DNA from 2 places in the Streptomyces sp. NPDC028991 genome. Region 2 is predicted to be linked to the other one. Evidence: predicted binding sites of a transcription regulator. Region 2 holds the regulator's gene; the other holds the start of a gene.
What was found. The regulator HspR, encoded in region 2, represses chaperone genes until heat shock. The targets are predictions, from matches to a motif close to TTGAGNNNNNNNNNCTCAA.
Positions count from the first base shown of each region.

Region 1: a site for HspR is predicted at 5,459-5,477, ahead of lon (endopeptidase La). Genes of this name have one in related genera too.

Region 1 is NZ_JBVHVP010000010.1:128,253-139,283, reverse strand. It holds gene ACZ4V1_RS21180 (multifunctional oxoglutarate decarboxylase/oxoglutarate dehydrogenase thiamine pyrophosphate-binding subunit/dihydrolipoyllysine-residue succinyltransferase subunit) at 1-2,314, opposite strand, end outside; gene ACZ4V1_RS21175 (sensor histidine kinase) at 2,607-3,731, opposite strand; gene ACZ4V1_RS21170 (response regulator transcription factor) at 3,728-4,468, opposite strand; gene ACZ4V1_RS21165 (polyamine aminopropyltransferase) at 4,582-5,280, opposite strand; gene lon (endopeptidase La) at 5,500-7,923, shown strand; gene ACZ4V1_RS21155 (lysozyme) at 8,003-8,830, opposite strand; gene ACZ4V1_RS21150 (MarR family winged helix-turn-helix transcriptional regulator) at 9,070-9,564, shown strand; gene ACZ4V1_RS21145 (protein phosphatase 2C domain-containing protein) at 9,583-10,374, opposite strand; gene ACZ4V1_RS21140 (sensor histidine kinase) at 10,827-11,031, shown strand, end outside.
Region 2 is NZ_JBVHVP010000004.1:430,934-441,964, reverse strand. It holds gene ACZ4V1_RS12265 (helix-turn-helix transcriptional regulator) at 1-427, shown strand, start outside; gene ACZ4V1_RS12260 (helix-turn-helix transcriptional regulator) at 378-1,424, opposite strand; gene ACZ4V1_RS12255 (sugar ABC transporter substrate-binding protein) at 1,576-2,694, opposite strand; gene ACZ4V1_RS12250 (heat shock protein transcriptional repressor HspR) at 2,879-3,334, opposite strand; gene dnaJ (molecular chaperone DnaJ) at 3,340-4,539, opposite strand; gene grpE (nucleotide exchange factor GrpE) at 4,573-5,244, opposite strand; gene dnaK (molecular chaperone DnaK) at 5,241-7,097, opposite strand; gene ACZ4V1_RS12230 (MraY family glycosyltransferase) at 7,193-8,575, opposite strand; gene ACZ4V1_RS12225 ((Fe-S)-binding protein) at 8,836-11,031, shown strand, end outside.

The sequences.
Region 1 (11,031 bases), on a different contig from region 2:
GGACGCAGGCCTCCGGGTCGTCGCCGTTCACGTGGAAGATCGGGGCCTCGATCATGCGGGCCACGTCGGTGGCGTACATCGAGGAGCGCGACGACTCCGGGGCGGCGGTGAAGCCGACCTGGTTGTTGATGACGACGTGGACCGTGCCGCCGGTGCGGTAGCCGCGCAGCTGCGACATGTTCAGGGTCTCGGCCACCACGCCCTGGCCCGCGAAGGCCGCGTCGCCGTGGATCGCCACCGGCAGGACGGTGAAGTCCGTGCCGCCCTTGTTGATGATGTCCTGCTTGGCGCGGGCGACGCCCTCGACGATCGGGTCGACCGCCTCCAGGTGCGATGGGTTGGCCACCAGCGAGACCTTGATCTGCTCGCCGTCCAGGCCGGTGAAGGTGCCCTCGGCGCCCAGGTGGTACTTCACGTCACCGGAGCCGTGCATCGACTTCGGGTCGAGGTTGCCCTCGAACTCGCGGAAGATCTGCGCGTACGACTTGCCGACGACGTTGGCCAGCACGTTCAGCCGGCCGCGGTGGGCCATGCCGACGACGACCTCGTCCAGGCGGGACTCGGCCGCCGAGTCGATGACCGCGTCCAGCAGCGGGATGACGGACTCGCCGCCCTCCAGGGAGAACCGCTTCTGGCCGACGTACTTGGTCTGGAGGAACGTCTCGAACGCCTCGGCGGCGTTCAGCCGGCGCAGGATGCGCAGCTGCTCCTCGCGCTCCGGCTTGGTGTGCGAGCGCTCGATGCGGTCCTGGATCCACTTGCGCTGCTTCGGGTCCTGGATGTGCATGAACTCGACGCCGGTGGTGCGGCAGTACGAGTCGCGCAGCACGCCGAGGATGTCGCGCAGCTTCATCAGGGACTTGCCGGCGAAGCCGCCGACCGCGAACTCGCGCTCCAGGTCCCACAGGGTGAGCCCGTGCTCGGTGATGTCCAGGTCGGGGTGCTTGCGCTGCTGGTACTCCAGCGGGTCGGTGTCGGCCATGACGTGGCCGCGGACCCGGTAGGAGTGGATCAGCTCGAAGACGCGGGCGGCCTTGGTGACGTCGTCGTCGTGCGAGGCGTCGATGTCCTTGAGCCAGCGGACCGGCTCGTAGGGGATGCGCAGCGCCTCGAAGATCTCGTCGTAGAAGCCGTTCTCGCCGAGGAGCAGGTTGGCGACCTGGCGCAGGAACTCGCCGGAGGCGGCGCCCTGGATGACCCGGTGGTCGTAGGTCGACGTGAGCGTCATGACCTTCGAGATGCCGAGCTTGTTCAGGGTGTCCTGGCTGGTGCCCTGGAACTCCGCGGGGTAGTCCATGGAGCCGACGCCCATGATGACGGCCTGGCCGGGCATCAGGCGCGGCACCGAGTGGACGGTGCCGAGACCGCCGGGGTTGGTCAGGGAGACCGTGACGCCGGAGAAGTCGTCCATCGTCAGCTTGCCGTCGCGGGCGCGGCGGACGATGTCCTCGTAGGCCTGCCAGAACTCGAAGAAGTTCAGCGTCTCGGCCTTCTTGATCGCCGCGACGACGAGCTGGCGGTCGCCGTTGGGCTTGACCAGGTCGATGGCGAGGCCGAGGTTGACGTGCGCCGGCTTGATGAGCGTCGGCTTGCCGTCCTTCTCGCCGAACGCGTAGTTCATCGACGGCATGGCCTTGATGGCCTGCACCATCGCGTAGCCGATCAGGTGCGTGAAGGAGATCTTCCCGCCCCGGGCGCGCTTGAGGTGGTTGTTGATGACGATGCGGTTGTCGAACAGCAGCTTCACCGGGACCGCGCGCACGGACGTGGCCGTGGGCAGCTCGAGCGAGGCGTTCATGTTCTTCGCGACCGCGGCGGCGGGGCCGCGCAGGGTCACCAGCTCGGGCCCCTCGGGGGCCTCGGTGGCGGTGGCGTCCTTGGCCGGCGCGGCGGCCTTCGCCTGCGGCTTGGCGGCGGGCTTGGCCGGGGCGGGCCGCGTGGCCGGAGCCGCCGGTGCGGCGGCGGGCTGCGCGGCCTGCTGTGCGGGCGCGGCGGCCTGCTGGGGGGCGGCGGCCTGGGGCCGGGCCGGGGCGGGAGCCTGCGCCTGCGGCGCGGGGGCGGCCTGGGGCGCGCTGCCGGAATCCGCGTTCGTGCTGCCGGAGGCGGACTGGGCCGCGGCCGCCCCCGGCTTGTAGTCGGCGAAGAAGTCCCACCAGGCTCGGTCCACGGAATTCGGATCCTGGAGGTACTGCTGATAGATCTCGTCGACGAGCCACTCGTTGGCACCGAAGGCGGCCGCGGGGTTCTTGCCCGCGTTGGCCGCTTGGTCGGTGTCGGTCGAGATGCTCGAGTTACTGGGGGACTGTGGCGACACGGCGAGAACCGCCCTCTTCCGCTTCACAAGATGGTGGACAGCGGGAATCAAGGCTACGCCTCCCGGGCCCGGAAGGTCAGACCGGGCCCGTTCATCGTCGCGTAAGTCACATCGCAGACCGCGTTTCGGTGCTGGAAATGGCGGGAAACAAGCGAGGTTCTGCTGCGTGTGGGATCGGGAGACCGGGACCCGGCGCCGAGAAAACGCGGGTCTGACCCTGGTCTGCGCCTGATCACACGTGTCCGCCAGGGCGGACGTCAGTGGATCTTGACGCTCCGCTTCGAACCCTACGTCAACTCGACGCCGACGGCAGGCCCGGAAGAGTGATGAGGATCCGGCAGCCCCGCTCGGATTCGGCCACACCGATCCGGCCGCCGTGCAGATCCACCGCCCAGCGCGCGATCGCCAGGCCGAGTCCGGTGCCGCCGTCGCTGCCCGGACCGTGCGGCCGGGACACCGAACCCCGGTTGAAGCGCTCGAACACCCGGCGCCACTCCGAGCGCGGAATGCCGGGTCCCTCGTCGAGAACCTCCAGCTCCAGCGACTCCGGCAGCTCCCCGCGCCGCGCCCTGACCGTCACGCGGCCGTGCGGCGGGCTGTGCTTGACCGCGTTGTCGATGAGGTTGGCGACGACCTGGTGGATGCGCTCGGGGTCGGCGTGCGCGGTCAGCTCCGGCGGGAAGACGTCGAGGGCCAGATGCACGTCGGTGCGGGTGTGGTTGCCGGAGCCGGAGGCGATGCCCGCGCGTGCCGACGCCACCATGTTGGCCTCCTTCAGCACGCCGGAGAGGTACGGCCACACCTCGAAGCGCCGCTTGCGCAGCGGTATGACGCCGTTGTCCAGGCGGGACAGGTCCAGCAGCGTCTCCACCAGCCGGCCGAGCCGTTCCGTCTGCCCGAGCGCCGTGCGCATGGTCTCCGGATCGGCCTCGGTGACCCCGTCGACGATGTTCTCCAGCACCGCGCGCAGGCCCGCGATGGGGGTGCGCAGCTCGTGCGAGACGTTCGCCACCAGCTCCTTGCGCTGGAGGTCCTGGGCCTCCAGGTCGTCGGCCATGCGGTTGATGGTGACGGCCAGGTCGCCCAGCTCGTCGCGGCGGTTCTCGCGTACCCGGCGCGTGTAGTCGCCGTGCGAGATGGACCGGGCCACGGCGTTCATCTCGTCCAGCGGCGCGGTCAGCCCGTGCGCGACGAACTGCGTGATCAGCAGCGTGGCGATCATCGAGAAGACCGTGATGAAGCGCAGCTCCGTCTTGGTGTGCACCGCTATCACCGACAGGCCGGTGGTGATCAGCACCGACGTGACGACCAGCGCGCCCAGCTTGGTCTTGATCGAGAACGGGCGTACACCGCCCCAGGGAACCCCGGTGCTCCGGGGGGCGGGGCTCCTGCGCGCGGCCTGCCGCCCTCGGCTCATGGCGTCGGTGTCTCCAGCGCGTAGCCCACGCCGTGCACCGTGCGGATGCGCTCGGCGCCGATCTTCCGCCGCAGCGCCTTGATGTGGCTGTCGACGGTCCGGGTGCCGGAGGCGTCCGCCCAGTCCCACACCTCGGCCAGCAGCTGCTCACGGGAGAGCACCGCGCGCGGGGTGTTCGCCAGGCAGACCAGCAGGTCGAACTCGGTGGGGGTGAGGTGCACGTCATCGCTGCGCACCCGCACCCGGCGCTGCGCGTGGTCGATCTCCAGTTCACCGAGGCGCAGGATGCCGCTGCGCGGCGTGGAGGCGGCCACGACGGCCCGCTCCACCCGGCGCAGCAGCACATGCACGCGCGCGGCCAGCTCGCGCATCGAGAACGGCTTGGTCATGTAGTCGTCGGCGCCCACGCCGAGTCCGACCAGCATGTCCGTCTCGTCGTCGCGCGCGGTGAGCATGAGCACCGGCACCGGTCGCTGGGCCTGCACGCGCCGGCAGACCTCCAGACCGTCGAAGCCGGGCAGCATGATGTCGAGGATCAGCAGGTCGGGCTGCCATGCCTCGGCCGTGTCGACCGCGGACGGACCGTCGCCCGCCGTTTGCACCAGGAACCCCTCGGCGCGCAGGCGGGTCGCGATGGCGTCCACGATCGTCTGGTCGTCCTCGACCACCAGCACCCGTCGCTGTGCGCCCGGAGTAGCCGTCGCCGTGCCGTTGTGGGAGGTCTGTGTCTGCTCCATCGCCCGCCCCTGAGGTGTGCTTTCCGGAATCCGTGGGGTGATCCCATGGCTGCGCTTGACGCTTGAATGATCCGCGTCAGAGCAGCAGCGTACGGGGAGCCACCGCGCCTTTGCTATCCAGGCCCGACGGCGAGGTGGACGACGTCCGGAACGCCCCGGGCAACGGGGATCTCTTCGGTACGCACCTGTTGGAACCCGGCATTACGCAAGGTTTCTTCGAATTCCGGAGAGGGCTGCGCAGACCATACGGCAAGCACCCCGCCGGTCCTCAACACCCGTGCGCAGCCCGCCAGTCCGGCCGGCGCGTAGAGCCCGTCGTTGCCCTCGGTGACGGTCCAGCCGGGGCCGTTGTCGATGTCGAGGCAGAGCGCGTCGTACGTGTCGGATGTCTCATTGACGTACTCCACGAGATCCGATTCCACGATCTCCGCGCGCGGATCGGCCAGCGCCTCGGCGGACAGCGCGGCCAGCGGTCCGCCCCGGTGCCAGTCGATGACGGCGCGCTCGCGCTCGACGACCGCGATCCGGCCCCAGCGCGGGTCGGCGGCCGCGTGTGCGAGCGAGAAGCCGACGCCGAGCCCGCCGATGAGCAGGTGCGGCGCACCGCGTCCGCCGGAGGCGGCGAGCGCGTCGGCCGCCGCGTCGACCAGGCGCCGCTCCGAGCGTCCGTCGGAGGTGTCCATCAGGAAGCAGCCGTTCGCGATGATCTGCAGCAGCGCCCCGTGCCGGCGCAGGACGACCTCGCCGTGCGGGCCCTCGCGACGGTCCAGCACTTCGGGGATGTCGTAGGAGTCATGGGAAGGGGTGGGCATCGGCCCATCTTGACAGGGCTTGACAGGGGGAATGCGGGAGCCTCCGGCCGTGCTCCCCTCCACGGGGCCCGGCTGCGGATCCCGAGCCGGCCCTTGAATTCCGGCAGGCCACGGAAGCCCCGGTTGTTGATCGCTCAGAGCGAACACGCTGTGGGGAACAATCGGAGACTCCCTTTCATTGAGTCGATGTAACTCAACTTGACTGCCGAAGGGGAGATCATGGCTGCTGAGTCCGCCGCCTTCACACCGCTCACCCTGCCTGTGCTGCCGCTCGACGACGAAGTGGTCCTGCCCGGAATGGTCGTCCCCCTGGACCTGAGCGACGCCGAGGTACGGGCCGCGGTGGAGGCCGCCCAGGCCGCCGCCAGGTCCGAACCCGGCAAGCCCCGGGTCCTCCTCGTCCCACGCATCGACGGCACCTACGCCAAGACCGGCGTCCTCGGCACGGTGGAGCAGGTCGGCAGGCTGGCCGACGGCGACCCGGGAGCCCTGATCCGCGGCCGGGACCGCGTGAAGATCGGCGCCGGCACCACCGGTCCCGGCGCCGCGCTGTGGGTCGAGGGCACGAGCGTCGACGAGACCGTGCCCGACCCGCTGCCCGGCCAGGTCGCCGAGCTGGTGAAGGAGTACAAGGCGCTCGCCACCGCCTGGCTGCGCAAGCGCGGTGCCTGGCAGGTCGTCGACCGCGTCCAGGCCATCGACGGCGTCTCCGCGCTCGCCGACAACTCCGGCTACTCGCCCTTCCTGACCACCGAGCAGAAGGTCGAGCTCCTGGAGACCGCCGACCCGGTCGCCCGGCTGCGGCTCGCCACCCAGCAACTGCGCGACCACCTCGCCGAGCAGGACGTCGCCGAGACCATCGCCAAGGACGTCCAGGAGGGCGTCGACAAGCAGCAGCGGGAGTTCCTGCTGCGCCGCCAGCTGGAAGCCGTGCGCAAGGAACTGCGCGAACTCAACGGCGAGCAGGAGGGTGAGGAGTCCGACGACTACCGTGCCCGCGTCGAGGCCGCCGACCTGCCGGAGAAGGTCCGCGAGGCGGCCCTCAAGGAGGTCGACAAGCTGGAGCGGTCCTCCGACCAGTCGCCGGAGGGCTCCTGGATCCGCACGTGGCTCGACACCGTCCTCGAACTGCCGTGGAACGTCCGCACCGAGGACGCCTACGACATTCAGGGCGCACAGGCGGTCCTCGACGACGAGCACGCGGGTCTGGAGGACGTCAAGGAGCGGATCACCGAGTACCTGGCGGTGCGCAAGCGGCGGGGCGACCGCGGCCTCGGGGTCGTCGGCGGCCGGCGCGGTGGTGCGGTACTGGCTCTCGTCGGCCCGCCCGGCGTCGGCAAGACCAGCCTCGGCGAGTCCGTCGCCCACGCGATGGGCCGGAAGTTCGTCCGCGTCGCCCTCGGCGGCGTCCGCGACGAGGCCGAGATCCGTGGCCACCGGCGTACGTACGTCGGCGCGCTGCCCGGACGCATCGTGCGCGCCGTCAAGGAGGCCGGGTCCATGAACCCGGTCGTCCTGCTGGACGAGATCGACAAGGTGGGCTCCGACTTCCGGGGCGACCCGGCCGCCGCCCTGCTCGAAGTGCTCGACCCCGCCCAGAACCACACCTTCCGGGACCACTACCTGGAGGTCGAGCTGGACCTGTCCGACGTCGTGTTCCTCGCGACGGCCAACGTCCTCGAAGCCATCCCGGAGGCCCTGCTCGACCGCATGGAACTGGTCCGCCTCGACGGCTACACCGAGGACGAGAAGATCGTCATCGCCCGCGACCACCTGCTCCCGCGCCAGCTGGAGCGGGCCGGCCTGGCCCCGGACGAGGTCACGGTCGACGAGGGCGCGCTGCGCAAGCTGGCCGGCGAGTACACGCGAGAGGCGGGCGTGCGCACCCTGGAACGGTCGATCGCCCGGCTGCTGCGCAAGGTGGCGGCCCAGCACGAACTCGGCGAACGCAAGCTCCCGTTCACCGTCACCGACGGCGACCTGCGTGCCCTGATCGGCCGGCCGCACCACGTGCCCGAGTCCGCCCAGGACCCGGCCGAGCGGCGCACCTCGGTGCCGGGCGTGGCCACGGGCCTCGCGGTCACCGGCGCGGGCGGCGACGTGCTCTACGTGGAGGCGTCGCTGGCCGACCCGGAGACGGGCGCGGCCGGGCTGACCCTGACCGGTCAGCTGGGCGACGTCATGAAGGAGTCGGCGCAGATCGCGCTGAGTTTTCTGCGCAGCCGCGGCGCCGAGCTGGAGCTGCCGGTGGCCGACCTGAAGGACCGGGGCGTGCACATCCACTTCCCGGCGGGCGCGGTCCCCAAGGACGGCCCGAGCGCGGGCGTCACGATGACGACGGCGCTGGCCTCGCTGCTCTCCGGCCGGCTGGTGCGCACCGACGTGGCGATGACCGGCGAGGTCTCGCTGACCGGGCGCGTGCTGCCGATCGGCGGGGTCAAGCAGAAGCTGCTCGCGGCGCACCGGGCGGGCGTCACCACGGTGATCATCCCCAAGCGCAACGAGCCCGACCTGGACGACGTCCCGGCCGAGGTGCTGGACAAGCTCGACGTCCACGCGGTCACCGACGTCCGCCAGGTCCTGGAGCTGGCACTCGCACCGGCGACCAGCGGTGCGGAGCCGGAGGTTCCGGTCGCGGCGTGACGGGCCATGCGACCGGATGAGTAAAGGGGAGGGCCCGGACTCCGTGCGAGTCCGGGCCCTCGCCGTACGCGCGTGTGCGTCAGCCGTTCGCGAGCGCCCGGACCCGGTCCAGGGCCCCGTTGAACTTGTTGTGGTCGCCGACCGTCGGCCCGGACGAGGTGTACTGCCACATCGTGTAGTACGGCCAGCCCGCCGGCAGCGTCCCGACCGAGGACGCGTACCGGGCGATCCACAGCGGGTTGTTCGCCGCGAAGCCCCCGTAGTTGCCGGTGCACTGGGTCCACCAGCTGGTGGCGGTGTAGATCACGGCGTCGCGGCCGGTGCGCGCCTTGTAGGTGTTCAGGAAGTCGCGGATCCAGGAGACCATCTGGCTCTGCGACTTGCCGTAGCAGGTGGCCCCGTACGGGTTCCACTCGATGTCCAGCGCGCCCGGCAGCGTCTTGCCGTCGCGGGACCAGCCGCCGCCGTGGTCGACGAAGTAGTTGGCCTGCGCGGCGCCGCTCGTCGTGTCCGGGGTGGCGAAGTGGTAGGCGCCGCGGATCATGCCCACGTTGTAGGAGCCGTTGTACTGCTGGGCGAAGTAGGGGTTGGTGTAGTACGTCCCTTCGGTGGCCTTGACGTAGGCCCACTTGACTCCGCTGTTCCACAGGGTCGACCAGGCGACGTTGCCCTGGTGGCTCGAGACGTCGACGCCTTCCGTCTGGGTCGCGTCGCCCGGGACGGGGGTGCCGTGGCGCCCGTCGTGCTCGAGGACGCCCATGCCCATGTGGGCGGAGCCGCGCGGCGGGGTGTCGGCGGCCGGCGAGGCCTGCGCGGGGAGGGCGGACACCAGGGAGAACGCGGCGAGCAGAATCCCGGTGACGGCGAAGCGCCGTCCGCGGGCCGATCCGGATCTGTGCACGAGCATGACGTGCCTCCGATGGCTCGGTGGTGCTCGGTGGGGGATGCGCGAGTGGGGAGGACTCGTGAGTGGCGTGAGCATGCCATCGCGAGGTCCGGTGAAGACGCTACGCACGTAGAACGGGGGGTGGGAAGAGGGGCCGGAAGCCGCCGATGGTCTAAGCCTGCGAAATACTTGCCAAGCTGCGGTGATGGCGGCCCGTGGCGGAAACTTTCAGGACCGGGAAATTCGAGGCAGGGGCTGACGTGCACGAAAACGGGAACGGCGGCGGACGCGGGGTCGAATCCGACCTGTCCGGTAGTGGTGTGAACCAGCCGGAGTTCCTGGCCTTGGAGCGGGAGTTGACGGTCCTGCTCCGGCGCGCCCGTGCCAATCAGGGCGAGATGGCCCGGGAGGTCCACCCCGACCTGGAGTCGTCCGCGTACGGCCTTCTCGTCCGGCTCGGTGAGTGCGGTGGGCAGCGCGCCACGGAACTCGCCGCCTACATCGGCGTCGGCAAGGCGACGATGTCCCGCCAGCTGCGCGCCCTGGAGGAACTCGGCCTCATCGCCCGGGAACCCGACCCCGCCGACGGCCGCGCATGGCTGGTCACCCTGACCCCGGAGGGCCAGTCGCGTGTCAGCCGGGTGCGGGAGGCGCGCCGCGCACGGTACGCCGGCCGGCTCGCCGACTGGGACCCGCGCGAGGTGACCGAACTGGCCCGGCTGCTGCGGCAGCTCAACCGGGGGATGGAGAAGTAGGGGCGCGGCCCCCGGCGTTCACAGCTCCGCGTACACCACCGTCGCGTCGTCGTGCGCCTTGCTGCGCCCCAGGAACGCCCGGGGCCCCGCCGCGTCCGACCGCTCCAGCTCCCGCACCCGGTCCACCAGCGCCTGCGCGCCCTGCTTCCGCACCAGCGCGAGGCAGTCCGTCCAGTCGCCCTCCCGGAACTTCTCCACCCACCGCGCGGCCCCGTCCGTCAGCGCCGCCAGCGTGCGCACCTCGTCGCGCGGCAGCACGCCCGTCACCGCCCGCGCCGACACCGCCGGGTCGGCCGCGGCCGTGAAGAAGCCGCCCTCCTTGTTCCGGAGGCCGGCGTCGATCAGCGCGTCGGTGGCGAGGGCCGCTCGGGGCAGCCTGGCCAGCCGGTCGTCCAGGACGGCCGTGACCGTGCCGTCCGGGGCCTCCACCAGCAGGGCCGAGTCGGACAGGACCAGGTACTCGACGCGGGCGGGGGACCACCGCGCCAGGACCACGGTTGCCTGTGGAGTCCGCGGGTGAGAAAGGTCACAGGTTTCCGAGTGTGCCGCCGAGGTACGAGCGATGGCGCGGGACAGGGCTTCGGCGAGGGGAACATCCGGCAGTGAAACGGTCAGTTCGGTCAGGGCGCCGCCGAGGCGCGCGGTGAACCAGGGCACGGAATGCAGACACCCCGTCGCGGTCCGAGGCGGAGTCACGCCGTCCAGCACGACGAGCGAGCCACCCTGTCCCGAGGCCGGTAGTCCGACGCTCGCGAAGTCCTCGTTGGGGTGGTCGGTGAGGCCGGGTTCCGAGACGAGTTCCGTGCGCATCCAGCCAGTCTGCACGACCTCTTCACGGCGTCCGCAAAAGGCTGGCAAGTTCCCCGGGATCGACGCAGGGGCGCAGGTCAGGCGCCGGATTTGGGGTGGAATTCGGCACTCCGGCAACGCGTGGCGGCACATAGTGCCACCGCCCGTCCCAGACGTCCAACCGGCGCGCCGCACAGGCGTGCCGCACGAGACAGGGGAACTTGCTCCCCAACTCCCGTCCGGGGTTCACTCCTTCGGGTGGCGGGTCGGATGATGCGCGCCCACCGCCCACCGGCACTGGGAGGGTCGGGATCCGGTGGGGGGCCTGCCCTGCTCACGCGGTCTCTCCGCCCGATGCGCCATCGGCGGCCGGGGAGCAGCCCAGAGCGTGGCGGAGGGTGCACGCGCCGACCGGCCAGTTGACGGAGCGCCACCCGGGCCCACGGGTACACGAGTCAGGAATGCGAGCACCGGTGCAGAAGACGCGGCCTCGTCGCACAGGCAAGCAGACGGCCCCCCGGGAGAGCGCGGAGCGCACTTCCGGCACCTCCACCCCGGCGCCGCCGGCGGCCCCCGTCGGCAAGGGCCGTCCGACCCACGTACGCAACCGCCTCATCGTCGCCGTTGCGGTCGTGGCCGCCGCCGTCGCCGGGGCCGGAGCCCCGTCGGTCGTGGCCG
Region 2 (11,031 bases):
AGGCGATGTGGAGGCGCGCACCCTCGATGAGGTCACCGACCGTCTCATCATCGTGGACCGCACCGTCGCCTTCATCCCCGCCAGCACCGACCGGTCACTCGCCCTCGAAGTCCGCCACCCCGCCCTGGTCGCCTACTTCATCAACACCTTCGACCGCCTCTGGCACCTGGCCACCCCCATGCACCCGCAGGCGGTCCCGCAACCCACGCTCAACGGCATCACCCCGCGCCAACTAGCCATAGCCGCCCTCCTCGTCGAGGGCCACACCGACAACGTCATCGCCGACCGCCTCGGCATGAACGTCCGGACCGCCCGCGTCCACATCGCCAAACTCGCCGCCACCCTCGGCAGCGAGAGCCGGGCGCAGCTCGGCTTCCTCATCGGCCGGTCGGGGATCCTCGACCAGGAGCCTGATCGGGCACGCTGAGCGTGGCGGGCAGGCTCGCGGCGCCGTCCAGGCCGGCCTGCGCGATGCGCACCCCCAACTGGGTACGGCTGGCCGCTCCCAGCGTCTCCGACAGGCGGGCGATGTGTGCCCGCGCCGTGCGGACGCTTATGCCCAGCCGCTCCGCGATCACCGCGTCCTGGTGGCCCTCCGCCAGCAGCGCCGCGATGGACTGCTCGCGGTGGGAGATGCCCTCGATGCCGGTGTCGGGGAGCGGGGCCGTCAGGGGGATCGCCAGGCGCCACAGGCGTTCGAAGACCGTGACCAGGTAGGCGACCAAGGCGGGATGGCGTAGCTCCAGGGCCATCGTGCGGTCGGTGTTGGCCGGGATGAAGGCGACCGTGCGGTCGAAGAGGATGAGGCGGTCGATCACCTCGTCCAGGGTGCGGGCCTCCACCGCGTCGCCCATCAGCTCCAGGTAGTTGAGCAGGCCCTGGCCGTGCCGGGCGACGTGCGTGTACAGGTCCCGCATCCGCACCCCGCGCCCGCGCAGCGCCAGCGCCCGGTGCAGGCCTTCCGACAGCTCCGGCTCGCGCCGGATGCCGCCGGGCTGGACGGTGAGCACCTCCGTCGTGCACGCCTGCGTCGCCTCGTCCATCGCGGCCTGGATGCGGGACAGACCGTCCAGGACGCGGATCGCCGTGCCCTCCGTACCGGCCGGGGTCCTCAGCTGGCGGCCGAGACCCGCGTACCGCTCGAAGGCCTCCACCGCGGAGCCCACCCGCCGCTGACTGGCGTTGACCTCGTCGTGGACCCCGCGCAGCAGCCGGGTCATGACCTCCTGCGGGGAGGTCGGCACCAGCCAGTCCATGTCGTCGGGGTCCGGGTGCAGCAGGGCCAGTTCGAGGAGGCAGGGGACCGGCTCGGCGTCCCGGCGGGGCACCCGGCCGCGTCGTACGGCCCGGGAGTACACGCGGTCCCCGGCCGCGCACAGCCGGTCGGCACCGTGAGGATGCTCATCCGCCCCGTGCCCGGCCATCGCCCATCCCACCCCCGGTTCCGGCTCTTTCCGCAGCGCAACTATGCGCGGCCGGGACCGGGTCCGCAACACGGCTCGGCGCGGGACGGCGGCCGGAAAGCACCGGTTACCACCGGTGTGTCCGGGCAGTCCGCCGGGGCCGGACGACCGGCTACTTCAGGCCGATCTCCGTGCAGTCCGCCGCGTACTTGGCGGTGCAGATGTCGGAGATCTTGTAGAAGCCGTCCGCGACGACGGTGCTCTTGATGTTGTCCTGTGTCAGGGCGACGACCGGGACGAGCTGCGCGGGGACGCCCTTGTGGGTGGGGCTGTCGACCTTGTCGCGGGCGAGCGCCTCGAACTGGATGTCCCGGCCCTGCACCCGCGCCACGGCCATCTCCGCGGCGTTCTCGGCCTCCTGCGGGTAGGACTTGTACACGCTCATGTACTGCTCGCCGGTGACGATCCGCTGCACCGCGGAGAGTTCCGCGTCCTGGCCGGTGATGGGCGGCAGGTCGGTGACGCCCGCGTCCTCCAGGGCCTTGATGACGCCGCCCGCCATGCCGTCGTTGGCGGAGTAGACGCCCGCGATGTCGTTCTTGCCGATCTTCTCGATCGCCTCGGCCATGTTCGCCTCGGCGTTCTCCGGCTTCCAGTCCTTGGTGTCGAAGGACTGGGCGATCGTCACCTTGCCGTTCAGCTCGGACATCGCCCCGGCCTTGAACTGCTTGGCGTTCGGATCGGTGGGCGAGCCGTTCATCATGACGATCTTGTCGGAGCTGTCCGCGCCGTCGCCGAGCGCTTCGACGAGGGAGCGGCCCTGCACCTCGCCGACCAGCTCGTTGTCGAAGGAGATGTAGGCGTCGATCGGGCCCTCGGCCAGCCGGTCGTAGGCGATGACGGGGATGCCGGCGTCCTTGGCCTTCTGCACGCTGTCGCCGATGGACTTCGCGTCGACCGCGTCCAGGACGATCACGTCGACCTTGTCGTCGATCATCTGCTGCATCTGGTCGGCCTGCTTCGAGGCGTTCGCCTCGGCGTTGGCGTACTTGACGTTGCCCTGGTCGCGCGTGAGGTCGGCGACCTTCGCCTTGAAGTACGGGTAGTCGAACTGCTCGTAGCGGGTGTTCGCCTTCTCCGGGAGCAGCAGGGCCACCGTGATGTCGTTGCCCTTGGTCGGGCTCGCCGCGTCACTGCTCTCGGACGCGCCCAGCGCACCACAGGAGGCCAGCGAGAGGGTCATCATGGACGCGGCCACGGATATGGCGATACGACGGGCACGGCTGTTCACTGCGCTTACCTTCCGACACACGGGTGTTGTGGTGACCCAGGTGAGGGAAGCCAACGCTGTCTTCACGAAATCGTCAAGAAGTACTAGACCAATGAGACAGCAACGTTGCGAAACGGCCCGGAGGGCCGGGTGGAACCGGTGGAGCCTCCGGGCCGGTCGTCGCCGTTCCGCCTGGTGCGGACCGTCAGTCCGGGGACTGGCCGTGCCGCTTGGGCCGCCACACCACCAGGGCGCTGGTCTGCTGTACCTCCTGGTACGGGACCAGGTCGCGGCGGTACGAGGCGTGTACCGCCGCCTCGCGCTGGCGCATCGCCGTGGCCGCGCCGTCGAGGGCGTCCTGCAGCTCCGCCAGGCGGGCCTGGAGCGCGGCGACCTGGTTCTCCAGTTCGATGATGCGCTTGATGCCTGCCAGGTTGATGCCCTCGTCCTGCGACAACTGCTGCACGGTGCGGAGCAGTTCGATGTCGCGGGCCGAGTAGCGCCGGCCGCGGCCGGCCGTGCGGTCCGGGGAGACCAGGCCGAGGCGGTCGTACTGGCGCAGCGTCTGCGGGTGCAGGCCGGAGAGCTGGGCCGCCACCGAGATGACGTAGACCGGGGTGTCCTCGGTCAGTTCATACGGATTGCGTCGACGACCGTCCATCTCCGTCAAGCTCCCTTCGCGGCCTGGAACAGCTCCGCCCGCGGATCCTCGTCCGCGGTCGCCTCGCGATACGCCTCCAGCGCATCACGAGCCTTCCCCGTCAGGTCCTTCGGAACACTCACCTCGACGGTGACCAGAAGGTCTCCGCGGGTGCCGTCCTTGCGGACCGCGCCCTTGCCCCTGGCGCGCATGGTCCGGCCGCCCGGAGTGCCCGCCGGCAGCTTCAGCGTGACGGGCGGGCCGCCCAGCGTCGGAACCCTGACCTCGCCGCCGAGGGCTGCCTCGGCGTACGTCACCGGGACGGTGACCGTGAGGTTGTCGCCCCTGCGGCCGAAGACGGGGTGTTCCTTGACGTGGACGACCACGTACAGGTCGCCCGCCGGTCCGCCCCGCTCGCCCGGCGTGCCCTTGCCGCGCAGCCGGATGCGCTGCCCGTCCGACACTCCGGCCGGGATGCGGACCTGCATCGTCCGGGACGACTTGGCCCGCCCGGAGCCCTTGCAGACGTCGCAGGGGTCCTCCGCGATCAGGCCGCGGCCCTTGCAGTCCGGGCACGGGTCGGTGAGCGAGAAGCCACCGCCCGAGCCACGGGCGACCTGGCCGGTGCCGACGCAGGTCGGGCACACGCGCGGCGTGCCGTTCTTGTCGCCGGTGCCCGAACAGGCCTTGCAGGGTGCCTGCGAGGACATCCGCAGCGGGACCGTCGCGCCCTCGATGGCCTCCGTGAAGCTCAGGGTGACCTCGGACTCGATGTCCTGGCCGCGCCTGGGCTGGGTCCGCGTGCCGGTGCCGGGGCCGCCGGCGCCGGTGCGGTTGAACAGGCCCCCGAAGACGTCACCGAGGCCGCCGCCGAAGCCGCCGGCGCCGCCCTGGCCCCCGCCCTGGGCGCCGCCTCCGAAGAGGTCGCCCAGGTCGAAGTTGAAGGTGCCGCCGCCGCCCGCGCCCGGCCCCGGGCGGAACCCGCCGTTGCCGAAGAGGCTGCGGGCCTCGTCGTACTCCTTGCGCTTCTTGGGGTCACCGAGGATGTCGTTGGCCTCGGAGATCTCCTTGAAGCGCTCCTCCGCCTTGACGTTCCCCTTGTTGGCGTCCGGGTGGTACTCGCGGGCGAGCTTCCGGTACGCCTTCTTGATCTCGGCCTCGGTGGCGTCCTTGGGGACGCCGAGGACCTTGTAGTAGTCCTTCTCGATGAAGTCCTTGGTGCTCATCCCCGACGTCCCTCCTCTCTCGTCACTTCGAGCTCAGCCCTCCTCCGGGCCACCGCTCTCCTTGCTCCCGGCGTCCTGAGCGGAGTCGGCCTGCGCCTCGGCGTTCTCCTCGGCCGGCTTGGCCGGCTGGGCACCCGGCTGCGGCTCGGCCACCGCCACCCGCGCGGGGCGGATGGTGCGCTCGCCGATCCGGTACCCGGGCTGGAGAATCCCGACGCACGTCGTCTCGGTGACGTCCGGCGCGTAGGAGTGCATCAGGGCCTCGTGGATCGTCGGGTCGAAAGGTTCGCCCTCCTTGCCGAACTGCTGGAGGCCCAGCTTGGCCACGGTCGACTCCAGCGACTCCGCGACGGACTTGAAGCCGCCGACGAGTTCGCCGTGCTCCCGGGCGCGACCGATGTCGTCGAGTACGGGAAGCACTTCGGACAGGAGGTTCGCGACGGCGACCTCCTTGACCGCGACGCGGTCCCGCTCGACCCGGCGACGGTAGTTCTGGTACTCGGCCTGGAGTCGCTGGAGGTCCGCCGTGCGCTCGTTCAGCGCCGTGCGCACCTGGTCCAGCTGGGCCACCAGGCCCGCGTTCTCGCTCGCGTCCCCGGCCGGGGCCGCCCCCTCTTCGGAGGCGGCCTGCGGCTCGGCGTCGTCAGGGGTGGCGCCGGAGGGGACGTCAGGCTTCTCCTCGAAGCCCGGGGTCTCCTCCGTCACGCGGCACCGTCCTTGCGCTCGTCGTCCACGATCTCGGCGTCGACGACGTCGTCGTCGCCACCCTTGTCACCGGCGGTGGCACCGGCACCCGGGGCCTCGCCGCCGGCGGCCTGCGCACCCTGCGCGTCGGCGTACATGGCCGAGCCCAGCTTCTGCGAGACGGCGGCGACCTTCTCCGTGGCGGTGCGGATCTCGGCGGTGTCCTCGCCCTTGAGCTTCTCCTTCAGCTCGGCGACGGCCTCCTCGACCTCGGTCTTGATCTCGCCCGGGACCTTGTCCTCGTTGTCCTTGAGGAACTTCTCCGTCTGGTAGACGAGCTGCTCGCCCTGGTTGCGGGACTCGGCGGCCTCGCGGCGGGCGTGGTCCTCCTCCGCGTACTTCTCGGCCTCCTGGCGCATCCGGTCGACCTCGTCCTTCGGCAGCGAGGAGCCGCCGGTGACGGTCATCTTCTGCTCCTTGCCGGTGCCGAGGTCCTTCGCCGTGACGTGCATGATGCCGTTGGCGTCGATGTCGAAGGCGACCTCGATCTGCGGGACGCCGCGCGGCGCCGGGGGCAGACCGGTCAGCTCGAACATACCGAGCTTCTTGTTGTACGCCGCGATCTCGCGCTCGCCCTGGTAGACCTGGATCTGCACGGAGGGCTGGTTGTCCTCGGCGGTGGTGAAGATCTCCGAACGCTTCGTCGGGATCGTCGTGTTCCGCTCGATCAGCTTGGTCATGATGCCGCCCTTGGTCTCGATGCCGAGGGACAGCGGGGTGACGTCGAGGAGCAGGACGTCCTTGACCTCGCCCTTGAGGACACCGGCCTGCAGGGCGGCGCCGATGGCGACGACCTCGTCCGGGTTGACGCCCTTGTTGGCGTCCTTGCCGCCGGTCAGGTCCTTGACCAGCTCGGCGACGGCGGGCATACGGGTGGAGCCACCCACGAGAACGACGTGGTCGATCTCGCTGAGCTGGATGCCTGCGTCCTTGATGACGTTGTGGAACGGCGTCTTGCAGCGCTCCAGCAAGTCGGCCGTCAGCTGCTGGAACTGGGCGCGCGTGAGCTTCTCGTCCAGGTGCAGCGGGCCCTCGGCGGAGGCCGTGATGTACGGGAGGTTGATCGAGGTCTCGGTGGACGAGGACAGCTCGATCTTGGCCTTCTCGGCGGCCTCGCGGAGGCGCTGGAGGGCCATCTTGTCCTTGGACAGGTCCACGCCGTGGCCGGACTGGAACTGCTTGACCAGGTAGTCGACGACGCGCTGGTCCCAGTCGTCACCACCGAGGTGGTTGTCACCGTTGGTGGCCTTCACCTCGACGACACCGTCGCCGATCTCCAGCAGCGAGACGTCGAACGTACCGCCACCGAGGTCGAAGACGAGGATGATCTGCTCGTCCTTGTCGAGGCCGTACGCCAGCGCGGCGGCCGTCGGCTCGTTGACGATGCGCAGGACGTTGAGGCCCGCGATCTCACCGGCCTCCTTGGTGGCCTGGCGCTCGGCGTCGTTGAAGTACGCCGGGACGGTGATGACCGCGTCGGTCACCTTCTCGCCCAGGTAGGACTCGGCGTCCCGCTTCAGCTTCTGCAGCACGAAGGCGCTGATCTGCTGCGGGTTGAAGTCCTTGCCGTCCAGGTTGATCTTCCAGTCGGTGCCCATGTGGCGCTTGACCGACCGGATGGTCCTGTCGACGTTCGTGACCGCCTGACGCTTGGCCACCTCGCCGACCAGCACCTCACCGTTCTTGGCGAAGGCGACGACGGACGGCGTGGTCCTGGCGCCCTCGGCGTTGGTGATGACGGTGGGCTCGCCGCCCTCCAGAACGCTGACGACGGAGTTAGTCGTGCCCAGGTCGATGCCGACCGCACGTGCCATGGTGAATAACCTCCAGCTGACTTGAGTGGAACAGGCTCAAGTGTGCAGGACGCCTTCCAATGCGTCAACAGAGGTGAGTCGAGCAGGCTCAACTCTTATCCGTTCCTTACGCGCAACGGCGCGCTGACCTGGGCTTCTTCCCCGCGCCTGCCTTGACGAACCGGAAAAATCGACGCCCGGGAGGACGCACGCGACGGAGCGTCCGTTGCCTCCGGGGACTCCTGAGACCTGCCCCGCGGTTCCGCGCGCGGCCCGTGGAGTGACGCACGGGCCGGGGGCTCCGCCCCCGCCGACGCACGGGGCCGGGGGTCCGCCCCCGTCGGCACACGAGTCCGGGGCTCCGCCCCCGCCGGTACACGAGTCCGGGGATCCGCCCCCGCCGGCACACGGGCCCGGGGGTCCGCCCCCGCTGACGCACGGGGCCGGGGGTCCGCCCCCGCCGGCACACGGGTTCGGGGCTCCGCCCCCGCCGGCACACGGATCCGGGGGCCCGCCCCCGCCCGCCGAGGCTCGTACACCCGTACCCGCAGCAGCCCCAGCACCCCCACCGCCGCCACGCCCGCCACCCACAGCACCGCCGCCTCCCCCGCCCAGCCGGTGTGCACGAGCGCGCCCACGAGTACCCCGCAGAACGAGGCCGCGCCGAGGACCACCACCGCGCCCTGCGGAGTGAGCCCGAGCCGCCGCAGCCGGTGGGCGAGATGATCGGGCCCGCCGCGCAGCAGGGGCCGCCCGGCCAGCCGCCGCGAGAGGAGCACGAGGACGACGTCGGCGCCCACCAGGGCGGTCAGCGCGAACAGCACCCCGGCGCCGGCCCCGGGTTCGTGCCCCGCCCGGGTGAACACGGCCGCCCCGGCGAGCAGGAAGCCCGCGAAGAGCGACCCGCACGCCCCGAGGGCGATCCGCGCCGGATGCCAGTTGTGCAGCAGGAAACCGGTCAGTGCGGCGGCCAGCGCACTCAGCAGCACCGCCAGCCCGTCCATGAGCTCGGCGGCGGCGCAGGCGGCGACGCCGAAGGCGGTGACCACACCCACCGTGCCGGCCACCCCGTCGGCGTGGTCCAGCCCCCGGAAGGCGACGGCGACCAGCGCGATCCAGCCCACGGCGAGCGCCCCGGCCACCGGTCCGGTCACGTCGTACGGCACCACGCACGCCGCCGCGACGGCCGTCCCCGCGAGCAGCCAGCGCCGCCGCAGCCGCCAGACGTCGGCGGCCAGGCCGAGCGCGCCGACGGCGGTCCCGGCCACGAGCAGCCGGCCGACCACCGAGCCCACCGGCACGACGCCGGTCCAGTCACCGGCCCACGCGACCAACCCGGTGACGAGGACGACGGCCACTCCGCCGAGCAGGGGGACGGGGCGCTGCCGTCGCCGGTCGACCAGGGCGAGGCGCAGGGCGGGCACCCTCAGCAGCGCGGTGAGCAGGGCGGCGAGGAGGAAAGAGGCGGTGGCTGCAGCGATCCCGTAGAGCACGGGCACAACCTATGCCTGAATCATGCCGAATATCATGATTTGCGATGAATGGCGCGTCCGGCGCAATGCGACGCCGACCCCGCCGACCGGGCCCGGCGGTCAGGCCCGGCGGCCGGGCCCGGCGGTCAGGGTTGCCTCAGCGACGCAGATCACCGCACGTCCGGCTACAGTGCGGCGGAGGATGGGGGTAGTCTCAGACGAACTACCTAAGTTACCGCTTAGTAATACCGCCCCCCTCGAAACCTCGCAGGCCCGAGGAGCCCCAAATGCAACTCGCCGCGATCATCGTGTCGCTGGTCCTGATCGTGGTCGGCGTCGCACTGTTCGGCCGCGCCGTCCTGCAGATCTACAACTCCATGCGGCTGGGCCAGCCGGTACCGGCAGGTACGCGGACCGACGACCCCGCACAGCGCACCATCACCGTGGTCAGGGAGTTCCTCGGCCACACCCGGATGAACCGCTGGGGCATCGTCGGGGTGGCGCACTGGTTCGTGGCGGTGGGCTTCTTCTCCCTGCTGCTGACGATCGTCAACGCGATCGGCCAGCTGTTCGAGGCCGACTGGATCCTGCCGGTCATCGGCGACTGGGCGCCGTACAACGTCTTCGTCGAGTTCATCGGCACGATGACGGTGCTCGGCATCCTGGTCCTGATCGGGATCCGCCAGCTGAGCAAGCCGAACAAGCCCGGCCGCAAGTCCCGCTTCGCCGGTTCCAACTTCGGCCAGGCGTACTTCGTCGAGGCCGTCATCCTCATCGTCGGCGTCTGCATCTTCATGCTGCACGCCCTCGAGGGCGCCCTCCACCACGTGGACGGCTACGAGGCGTCGTTCTTCATCTCGTACCCGGTCGTCTCCGCGCTCGGGGACCTGGACGTCTCCACGCTCCAGAACCTCGTCTACTTCTTCGCCGGCCTGAAGATCGCGACTTCCTTCATCTGGATGATCACGGTCGCCCTGAAGACCGACATGGGCGTGGCCTGGCACCGCTTCCTCGCCTTCCCCAACATCTGGTTCAAGCGCGACGCGAAGGGCGGCACCGCCCTCGGCGAGCTGCTGCCGATGACGTCCGGCGGCAAGCCGATCGACTTCACCGACCCCGGCGACGACGACGTCTTCGGCGTCTCCCAGGTCGAGCACTTCTCCTGGAAGGGCCTGCTCGACTTCTCCACCTGCACCGAGTGCGGCCGCTGCCAGTCGCAGTGCCCCGCCTGGAACACCGGCAAGCCGCTCTCCCCCAAGCTCCTGATCATGTCCCTGCGCGACCACGCGCACGCCAAGGCCCCCTACCTGCTGGCCGGCGGCGGCAAGACCATGGAGGGCGAGGAGAAGGCGTCCGAGGAGCAGCTGGCGAACGTCCCGGCAGCCGCCCTCGCCGAGGCCGAGCGCCCGCTGATCGGCACCGTCGAGGAGAACGGCGTCATCGACCCGGACGTCCTGTGGTCCTGCACCACCTGCGGCGCCTGCGTCGAGCAGTGCCCGGTGGACATCGAGCACGTCGACCACATCGTCGACATGCGCCGCTACCAGGTCATGATCGAGTCGGCGTTCCCGTCCGAGGCGGGCACGATGCTCAAGAACCTGGAGAAGAAGGGCAACCCCTGGGGCCTGGCGAAGAAGCAGCGCCTGGAGTGGCTCAAGGAACTCGACTTCGAGGTCCCGGTCGTCGGCAAGGACATCGAGGACCTCACCGAGGTCGAGTACCTCTACTGGGTCGGCTGCGCCGGCGCCCTGGAGGACCGCGCCAAGAAGACCACCAAGGCCTTCGCCGAGCTCCTCCACATCGCGGGCGTCAAGTTCGCGATCATGGGCGGCGACGAGAAGTGCACCGGTGACTCGGCGCGCCGCCTCGGCAACGAGCCCCTGTTCCAGGAGCTCGGCATGGAGAACGTCATGTCCCTCAACGCCGCCTTCGGCGAGGAGATGGACGACGACGGCAAGGTGCTGCCCGAGTCGGCGAAGCCGAAGTCGGCCAAGAAGATCGTCGCCACCTGCCCGCACTGCCTCAACACCCTCGGCAACGAGTACCCGCAGCTCGGCGGCGACTACGAGGTCATCCACCACACCCAGCTGCTCCAGCACCTGGTGGACGAGGGCAAGCTGCTCCCGGTCACCCCGGTCGAGGGCATCATCACGTACCACGACCCGTGCTACCTGGGCCGCCACAACAAGATCTACACGCCCCCGCGCGAGATCATCGCCAGCGTCCCGGGCATCCGCAACGAGGAGATGCACCGCCACAAGGAGCGCGGCTTCTGCTGCGGCGCCGGTGGCGCGCGGATGTGGATGGAGGAGCGGATCGGCAAGCGCATCAACAACGAGCGCGTCGACGAGGCCCTCTCGGTCAACCCGGACATCGTCTCCACCGCCTGCCCGTTCTGCCTCGTCATGCTGACCGACTCGGTCAACGGCAAGAAGAACGACGGCAAGGCCAAGGAGTCCATCCAGGTCGTCGACGTCGCCCAG